Regions from separate parts of the Pseudalkalibacillus sp. A8 genome, predicted to be linked through region 1. Evidence: a T-box and tRNA genes for the amino acid it is inferred to sense, from the RefSeq annotation. Region 1 holds a T-box; the other holds one or more tRNA genes.
What was found. The T-box of region 1 lies ahead of tyrS (tyrosine--tRNA ligase). A T-box ahead of a tRNA ligase gene usually reads a tRNA of that ligase, here a tRNA-Tyr.
Positions count from the first base shown of each region.

Region 2: it has a tRNA-Tyr gene. The T-box ahead of tyrS (tyrosine--tRNA ligase) is inferred to sense a tRNA for this amino acid. The anticodon was not compared.

Region 1 is NZ_CP174509.1:4,163,300-4,167,711, forward strand. Features, by position in the region: gene ACJROX_RS21355 (hypothetical protein) at 1-85, opposite strand, end outside; gene ACJROX_RS21360 (nuclease-related domain-containing protein) at 538-807, opposite strand; gene tyrS (tyrosine--tRNA ligase) at 1,072-2,313, opposite strand; T-box leader at 2,460-2,675, opposite strand; gene ACJROX_RS21370 (transglycosylase domain-containing protein) at 2,827-4,412, shown strand, end outside.
Region 2 is NZ_CP174509.1:191,380-195,791, reverse strand. Features, by position in the region: gene sigW (RNA polymerase sigma factor SigW) at 1-390, opposite strand, end outside; gene ACJROX_RS01100 (Spo0E family sporulation regulatory protein-aspartic acid phosphatase) at 570-746, shown strand; gene rocF (arginase) at 840-1,739, opposite strand; tRNA gene ACJROX_RS01090 (tRNA-Ala) at 1,976-2,051, opposite strand; tRNA gene ACJROX_RS01085 (tRNA-Gly) at 2,054-2,127, opposite strand; tRNA gene ACJROX_RS01080 (tRNA-Lys) at 2,164-2,239, opposite strand; tRNA gene ACJROX_RS01075 (tRNA-Tyr) at 2,394-2,478, opposite strand; tRNA gene ACJROX_RS01070 (tRNA-Thr) at 2,518-2,593, opposite strand; tRNA gene ACJROX_RS01065 (tRNA-Val) at 2,598-2,673, opposite strand; tRNA gene ACJROX_RS01060 (tRNA-Glu) at 2,681-2,755, opposite strand; tRNA gene ACJROX_RS01055 (tRNA-Thr) at 2,771-2,846, opposite strand; tRNA gene ACJROX_RS01050 (tRNA-Asn) at 2,850-2,924, opposite strand; rRNA gene rrf (5S ribosomal RNA) at 2,955-3,070, opposite strand; rRNA gene ACJROX_RS01040 (23S ribosomal RNA) at 3,218-4,412, opposite strand, start outside.

The DNA.
Region 1 (4,412 bases):
CATAATCATGTAGAGCTTGGAAGTGGGCGTTTTTAGAGGTCGCCCTGCAAATGGGGCAAATCCATTTCCCATGAATTCTTTTCATTGGACGTCGAGAACACCCAGGGCAAACTACTCCTGTTAAAAGGTCTTCCCTATTCAGTTTAAGCAAATTGAGTAGTTCCGGGTCGCTCGGAATGTGTTTTTTGATGTGGAGCTCCTGAAGGTTTCGGAGGTCATAATTGGTGAAGGAAGCTTCTTTATGGGTATTATGAAGGGATATCACGGTATATAATATCTTTGTATCCCGAATCACTTTTTTGCTGATCAGGCTACCATTGTTTTTTGGTTCTATTTTGGCATTTTCATTCACTATCACTACGAAAGAAAAGATCGGGATCTTATCATTGAATCTATACCGTTCCAACTAATTTTCAAACTGAAAATGCTGGTGGTTTACCTGTTGGATTGGATCCTTGTAGTAATCCTCCCGTTCATCTTGTTGGCGTATAAGCTGATTGTATTCAGTATCAAAGATCAATTTACCGGATAAATTTTTCACTTCGGGATTACGAAAAAATTAGGATGGGTCAATAGGATATCGATTTGGAAATGAAATTTGCCACTGGATAAGCGTAAGCCTTGAAAGATGCCGTGACCATAGTCTTCTAGGAAACTTAAATGATAATCTAGTGACCGCTCTCCTGCTTTACTTGTAGCTAACCTCTTTTCAGTTCTTGATTTTGCAGGGTGATTTGAGTCGATTCTCCTTATTAAGGCTTCCAGTTTTTCGATTTTATATGATTTAAAATAGATTTTAAGGCTCAAAAAATCCCTCCACGTTTTATAGGTAGATATAACTTCAACACTTGATTCAGAAATCCTTCCAGCGAGGTGTGAAGGCTTGGTGTATGGGTTGGTTGAAAGAATTCAAGAAATTTTGGACATAATCCTAGAAATTTAAGAGGGAATCCTAGAAAAAAACGGATAATTCCAGAAAAATAAAGCTCAATCCCAGAAATCAGTAAAATCGAATTACAAAAATATAACCCTCACATAGAAAAGAGCCGTCCACCGACGGCTCTTGCTTATCTATTTTACAATCTTAACGAATTTTCGCTTTCCAACTTGGACGATCATGCCGTCTTCCACTGCAACCTGCTGCTGAACATCATCGACTTTCTCTTGATTGATCTTCACACCGCCATTTTGGATCATGCGGCGTGCTTCCCCTTTTGAATTCAATAGCCCAAGGTCTACAATCATATCGACGATCCAAATATCATCTTCACCCTTCCAGGCATGTTCTGGAATATCGTCAGGCAAGGCGCCTTTTGAGAAAACGGTTCGGAAATGCTTTTCAGCAAGCTCTGCTTCATCCTTCCCATGGTACATCTCCACAAATATTTTTGCGAGTTTAATTTTCATATCTCTTGGATGCAGTTCCCCGCTTTGGATGCCTTCTTCAATCGCTCTGATTTCGTTCATCGGAAGCGGTGTGGCAAGCTCAAAATATTTGATCATCAAGTCATCCGGTATCGACATCGATTTCCCGAAGATTTCATTCGGGTGCTCATCAATCCCGATGTAGTTGTTGAGGGATTTAGACATCTTACGGACCCCATCCAACCCTTCGATCAACGGTACTGTCATCATTAATTGCTTCTCTTTCCCGTATTCTTCTTGAAGTTGACGGCCCATCAACAGGTTGAATTTCTGGTCCGTACCACCAAGTTCGATATCACTTTCAAGCGCAACGGAGTCATAGCCTTGCATCAGTGGATAGAAGAATTCATGGATCGAAATCGGCTGGTTCGCTTTATAACGTTTCTCGAAATCGTCACGCTCGAGCATACGTGCTACCGTAACCTTGCCTGCTAACTCGAGTACATCGGCGAAATTCAATGTTGACAACCATTTGGAATTGAAGTGGACCTCTGTTTTATCCATATCGATGATCTTGCCGAATTGTTCCACATAGGTTTTTGCATTTTCTTTGATTTCATAATCCGTCAGCTGTTTTCTTGTTTCGGATTTGCCTGTTGGATCCCCGATTCGACCGGTAAAGTCACCAATCAGCAACTGGATTTCATGCCCGAATTCCTGGAATTGACGAAGCTTATGTAAAACGACTGTATGGCCGACATGCACGTCAGGTGCCGATGGGTCGAGTCCAAGCTTCACATTCAATGGCTTGCCAGTAGCAACCGACTTTTCAAGCTTCTTTTTCAAATCCTCTTCAGGAACGATTTCAACGGTTCCCCTTTTTAAAATCGTAAGCTGTTTTTCAACTTCTTCCTGCTGTGCAGCTGTGAGCGCATATTCTTTTCCCACTTTCCTTCATCCTTCCCTTTTTATCTATCTTTTTAAAATTTAATCCTTTGTTAACAAAGAAAACTTGGCGCAGCCAACCCTGTAGCGTAGGCTGCGCCTTGTTGCCCTCATATTGCAGAATATAAAAAAACACGTCCCTTTCGTATGAAAGGAACGTGATATACGCGGTACCATCCTTCTTGAAGCATATGCTGCTTCCACTTCGTTCAGATAACGGCTAAGGTTGCCGCCTTTTGCTACTATTTTTCACAAAAGGTGCTCGAGGAGGTAATTCACAGCGTTCCTTTGTTCTGGTTTTCACCGGCCACCAGCTCTCTGCTTACAGTGAGGAAACTGCTACTTATTCCTGTCTATGCTTCATCAGTATGTACAATTATGTAAAAAAGTATAATCATTTTGTATCACATTCATAAATGGAATGTCAAATTTACTTCCCTATAAATCGACATGAAAGGTATTCCATATGTTGTCTATGTGCTATAATGAAAGTTGGAAATTTAGGGGGGTATGACCATGAATCACCTATCATCCTTCATCGTTAAAGTGAAACATTTCATGAAGGTTTTAGATGATAAGAACATATTTAAAATCAGTCGGATTACAGGAAAAGTAGTATGGAACCTGTTTTTAGTCTTGTTGGTCTTAGCTCTTGCCGGCGGCTTTTTCGCAACTGGCGTTGGAGCTGGTTACTTTGCTTCACTTGTGAAAGACGAAGAAATAAGAACATATGACAATATGAGAGATGAGATCTACAACTATACAGAAACTAGTAAAATATATTTTACTGACGGTACCTTACTAGGCAATCTCCGTTCTGATATCGTTCGACAAGAAATAGATATCAAGGAAGTTTCACCTCATTTGATCGATGCAGTCATTGCGACGGAAGATGAATATTTCAAAGAGCATGAAGGTATCGTGCCCAAAGCGATTGCCCGTGCAATTTTCCAAGAAGTGACCGGTGCTGCTGTTCAAACCGGTGGTAGTACATTGACCCAGCAGCTTGTGAAAAACCAGATGCTTACAAGAGAAGTCTCTTTCGATCGTAAAGCTAAAGAAATGCTTCTCGCTTTAAGATTAGAACGTTTCTTTGAAAAAGAAGAAATTTTAGAAGCATACCTAAACATCGTACCGTTCGGACGTAATGCTTCAGGGCATAACATTGCTGGTATCGAGGCCGCAGCCCAAGGGATTTTCGGGGTGGATGCTAAAAATCTCAGCTTACCCCAGGCCGCTTACATCGCAGGAATGCCACAAAGTCCATTCGGATATACGCCATTCACGAATGATGGAAAAGTCAAAGAGAACTTAGATCCTGGGCTAAACAGGATGAAGACGGTGCTGTCAAGAATGCTTTCTGGTGGTTACATAACCAAAGAGCAATATAACAAAGCTCTGGCACATGACGTTACAAAGGAATTCACTAAAAACTCTCCAAGCCCATTTGAAAATTATCCACATTTGACAATGGAAATCGAACGCAGGGCAGTCGATGTCATGAAGGTAAAATTAGCAGAGCAGGACGGTAAGAAATATTCCGAATTGACTCCAACTGAAAAAAGCAGCTACCAAAAAGCAGCTGACCTTGAATTAAGGAAAAATGGTTACAAAATTGATATTACAATCGATAAAGAGATTTATGATGCATGGCAAAAAGCCAAAAATGAAGTGCCTTATGGTCCTGATACCACAAACCCTGTAACAGGGGAAAAAGAACTTGAAGATGTAGGTGCGATGCTGATTAAGAATGACACAGGGGAAATTCTGAGCTTCGTCGGTGGACGTGATTATGAACAGGAAAACTTGAATCACGCGACCCAATCGTATCGACCGAATGGTTCAACGATGAAACCGATACTCGTATATGCGCCTGCAATGGAAATGGGATTGGTCCAGCCAGGATCGATCATTCCGGATACGAAGTTCACTTTCCCAAATGCAAAAGGATGGTCTCCGAATAACTACGACGGTGGTTATCATGGCCTTGTTACTGCACGTAAAGCTTTACAATTTTCCTATAACATACCCGCTGCACGGACGTATGCAAAAATGGACCGTTTAAAAGCAACGGAATATCTTTACAAAATGGGCTTCACGAC
Region 2 (4,412 bases), 2.1 Mb from region 1:
TATACGGTCTTGAAGTTCAAAGGTTTCAATTTTTTCTTCTGGCAATTGTTCTGCGACTGCTATTTGAGAATAGAGGGTTAGGCCTTCACCCCCGGCTAGTTCTGCATCCAGGTAATAATCCGGCTTCTTCTTACGTATACGATCAATCGTCAAATTGGTTGCAATTCGATACAACCAAGTAGAAAATTTATGTGCCTCATTAAATCGTTCAATATGTATATAAGCCCGTACAAATGCTTCCTGAGCTATATCCTCTGCTTCATGCACATTCCCTAACATCCGGTAGACGATATGGTATACTTTATCTTTATAAATTTCTACAAGTTCTTCAAAGGCTTTTTGATCCCCTTTTTTTACAGAGCGGACCAAACGCTTAACCGTTATATCCATTTAGGAACCCCACCCCCGATACTCCATTGTTTGAATATACTACTTATGGAGTAGATTCTTCTTTTTTTATTCTAACATGAGACAACTTCCAAGTGATGAATATTTTTGTTAATATAGGTTTATTTTCTTATTTATCGGGTATTATGTTTAACAACTATAGGCGAAAGCAGGTGGGCGGCATGTCAGCTGAAGAACGCTTTCTATTGAATGAAATTGAGAATTCGAGAAAGAAAATGTTAATCCTGGCGAAAGAAAAGCCTTTGTTTTCTACGGAGGTTGTAGAGATCAGCCAATATCTTGACTATCTACTTAATCGTTACGATACAATTAAGACTGAAATTATAGATGCTTCATGAACAAACAGCAGCTCTCACCTAGAGAGCTGGTTAATTCTATTTACGATAAAAAGCCTTATCGACATTTAAATTCGATAAGGCTTTGAATGTTATTTATATTAACTTTTCACCTAAAAGGGAACCGACCAATGCAACGGCCACAGTGGCTGTTTTGTTCTTTTCATCAAGAATCGGATTGACTTCCACAAATTCAGCCGAGGTAAGGATTTTCGCCTCTTCAAGCATCTCCATCGCCAAATGGCTTTCACGATAGCTGATCCCGCCTAGGACCGGAGTACCTACACCGGGTGCCTCTGCCGGATCCAATCCATCAAGGTCCAAGCTTAAGTGTACACCATCTGTTTCGTTCGAGACGTATTCGATCGCTTCTTGCATAACCTTTGTCATACCCATTCTATCGATTTCGTGCATCGTATAAACTTTGATTCCTTTTTCTCGGATCAATTCACGCTCCCCTTCATCCAGCGAGCGTGCGCCGATAATGACGATATTCTCAGGTTTGACCTTCGGGCTGTATCCCCCGATTTCTTGCAGTCTTTCATGTCCGATACCAAGACTTACAGCGAGAGGCATACCATGAATATTTCCACTTGGTGAAGTTTCTCCTGTATTTAAATCGCCATGGGCATCATACCAGATGACGCCTAAATTCTTATAATGCTTCGACACACCTGCAAGCGTCCCGATCGCAATGCTATGGTCACCGCCAAGCACTAATGGGAAACGGTTATCTTCGATGATTTTATTGACACCTTCCGCCAAAAGGTTGTTCGCTTCAATAACCCCATCTAAATTTTTAAGGTTAGTTTCTTTACTTGCGACTTTTTCCCTTTGAGGGATTTGGACATCGCCATGATCCTCCACATCGTAGCCAAGGTTTTCAAGTCTTTCGATAAGACCAGCATATCTCATTGCACTAGGTCCCATATCAACGCCACGGCGCATTTGGCCAAGGTCCATCGGGACACCTAAAATTCCAATATTCTTGTTCATGATTTTTTTCCTCCTCATTCGACAATCTATTCTCTATTGTAGGGCTTCATCATGCTGTGGTTCAACTGGACAAAATCCTGTATACTTATGCGGTTTAACAGGGGTTTAACTGATGTTTATGGATAAATATAAAGCGCTTACACGAATTGGGTTTTGGTTTTGTTCCAGCTCATTGTTTTTAATATGTAAAAAAACTCTCCAAACCATTCGGTTCAGAGAGTTTATTATGTATGATTTGGTGGAGCCTAGCGGGATCGAACCGCTGACCTCCTGCGTGCAAGGCAGGCGCTCTCCCAGCTGAGCTAAGGCCCCGATGGAGCGGGTGATGAGAATCGAACTCACGACCAGAGCTTGGAAGGCTCTTGTTTTACCACTAAACTACACCCGCATGATTAAAATTATTGTTGGTTAATCAGAATCGAGATGGTGAGCCATGAAGGACTCGAACCTTCGACCCTCTGATTAAAAGTCAGATGCTCTACCGACTGAGCTAATGGCTCAAGTTATAATGAAGCTTACTCACCTTATGTCCCTTCCTCTAAGTGACAGATCTTGCGAAGAAATCTGCATCAGGACAATTCATAGTTTACCCATAAGCTGTTTCGTTCATAGCTAATGGCTCGCGAAGGATAATCAACTTTGGTTTTTTTAAAATGGTGGAGGGGGACGGATTCGAACCGCCGAACCCGGAGGGAGCGGATTTACAGTCCGCCGCGTTTAGCCACTTCGCTACCCCTCCAATAAAAAAAGACTATAAAGTCTGATTTTCAAATGAAACTGGTGCTGGCCAGAGGACTTGAACCCCCAACCTACTGATTACAAGTCAGTTGCTCTACCAATTGAGCTAGGCCAGCATAATGGTGGAGGATGACGGGATCGAACCGCCGACCCCCTGCTTGTAAGGCAGGTGCTCTCCCAGCTGAGCTAATCCTCCATATGAATGGTGACCCCTACGGGATTCGAACCCGTGTTACCGCCGTGAAAGGGCGGTGTCTTAACCACTTGACCAAGGGGCCGATATGAACTTTTCATGGAGCTTCCAAGCGGGCTCGAACCGCTGACCTCTTCCTTACCATGGAAGTGCTCTACCTGCTGAGCTATGGAAGCAAATGGCTCCACAGGCAGGACTCGAACCTGCGACCGATCGGTTAACAGCCGATAGCTCTACCACTGAGCTACTGTGGAATAATTCATTGAGATGAAAAAAGTTTTTTGGCCCGGCGACGTCCTACTCTCACAGGGGGAAGCCCCCAATTACCATTGGCGCTGAAGAGCTTAACTTCCGTGTTCGGCATGGGAACGGGTGTGACCTCTTCGCCATCGTCACCAGACCAACTTTCAATTGATCCACAATCATCCTTAGTAAGGACAAGATATATATTACTAAAATATAAAAGTTTTTTCAAGGGCTTTTTCTAAAAAAATGTTCCCTCAAAACTAGATAACGGTTCTTGAAAACATTGTCGATGTTAAGTGAAGTGGTTAAGTCCTCGATCGATTAGTATCTGTCAGCTCCACGTGTCGCCACGCTTCCACACCAGACCTATCAACCTCATCATCTCTGAGGGATCTTACTCGCTTGACGCGATGGGAAATCTCATCTTGAGGGGGGCTTCATGCTTAGATGCTTTCAGCACTTATCCCGTCCACACGTAGCTACCCAGCTATGCTCCTGGCGGAACAACTGGTACACCAGCGGTGTGTCCATCCCGGTCCTCTCGTACTAAGGACAGCTCCTCTCAAATTTCCTGCGCCCGCGACGGATAGGGACCGAACTGTCTCACGACGTTCTGAACCCAGCTCGCGTACCGCTTTAATGGGCGAACAGCCCAACCCTTGGGACCTACTTCAGCCCCAGGATGCGATGAGCCGACATCGAGGTGCCAAACCTCCCCGTCGATGTGGACTCTTGGGGGAGATAAGCCTGTTATCCCCAGGGTAGCTTTTATCCGTTGAGCGATGGCCCTTCCATGCGGAACCACCGGATCACTAAGCCCGACTTTCGTCCCTGCTCGACTTGTAGGTCTCGCAGTCAAGCTCCCTTGTGCCTTTACACTCTGCGAATGATTTCCAACCATTCTGAGGGAACCTTTGGGCGCCTCCGTTACACTTTAGGAGGCGACCGCCCCAGTCAAACTGCCCACCTGACACTGTCTCCGGACCGGATCACGGTCCTGGGTTAGAATTTCAATACCGTCAGGGTAGTATCCCACCGACGCCTCCACCGAACCTGGCGGTCCGGCTTCTCTGGCTCCTACCTATCCTGTACAAACGATACCAAAATCCAATATCAGGCTACAGTAAAGCTCCATGGGGTCTTTCCGTCCTGTCGCGGGTAACCTGCATCTTCACAGGTACTATAATTTCACCGGGTCTCTCGTTGAGACAGTATCCAAGTCGTTGCACCTTTCGTGCGGGTCGGAACTTACCCGACAAGGAATTTCGCTACCTTAGGACCGTTATAGTTACGGCCGCCGTTTACTGGGGCTTCGATTCAGAGCTTCTCCTAATGGATAACCCCTCCTCTTAACCTTCCAGCACCGGGCAGGTGTCAGCCCCTATACTTCGCCTTACGGCTTCGCAGAGACCTGTGTTTTTGCTAAACAGTCGCTTGGATCTTTTCACTGCGGCTCTCTCGGGCTTGCACCCTATCAGAGCACCCCTTCTCCCGAA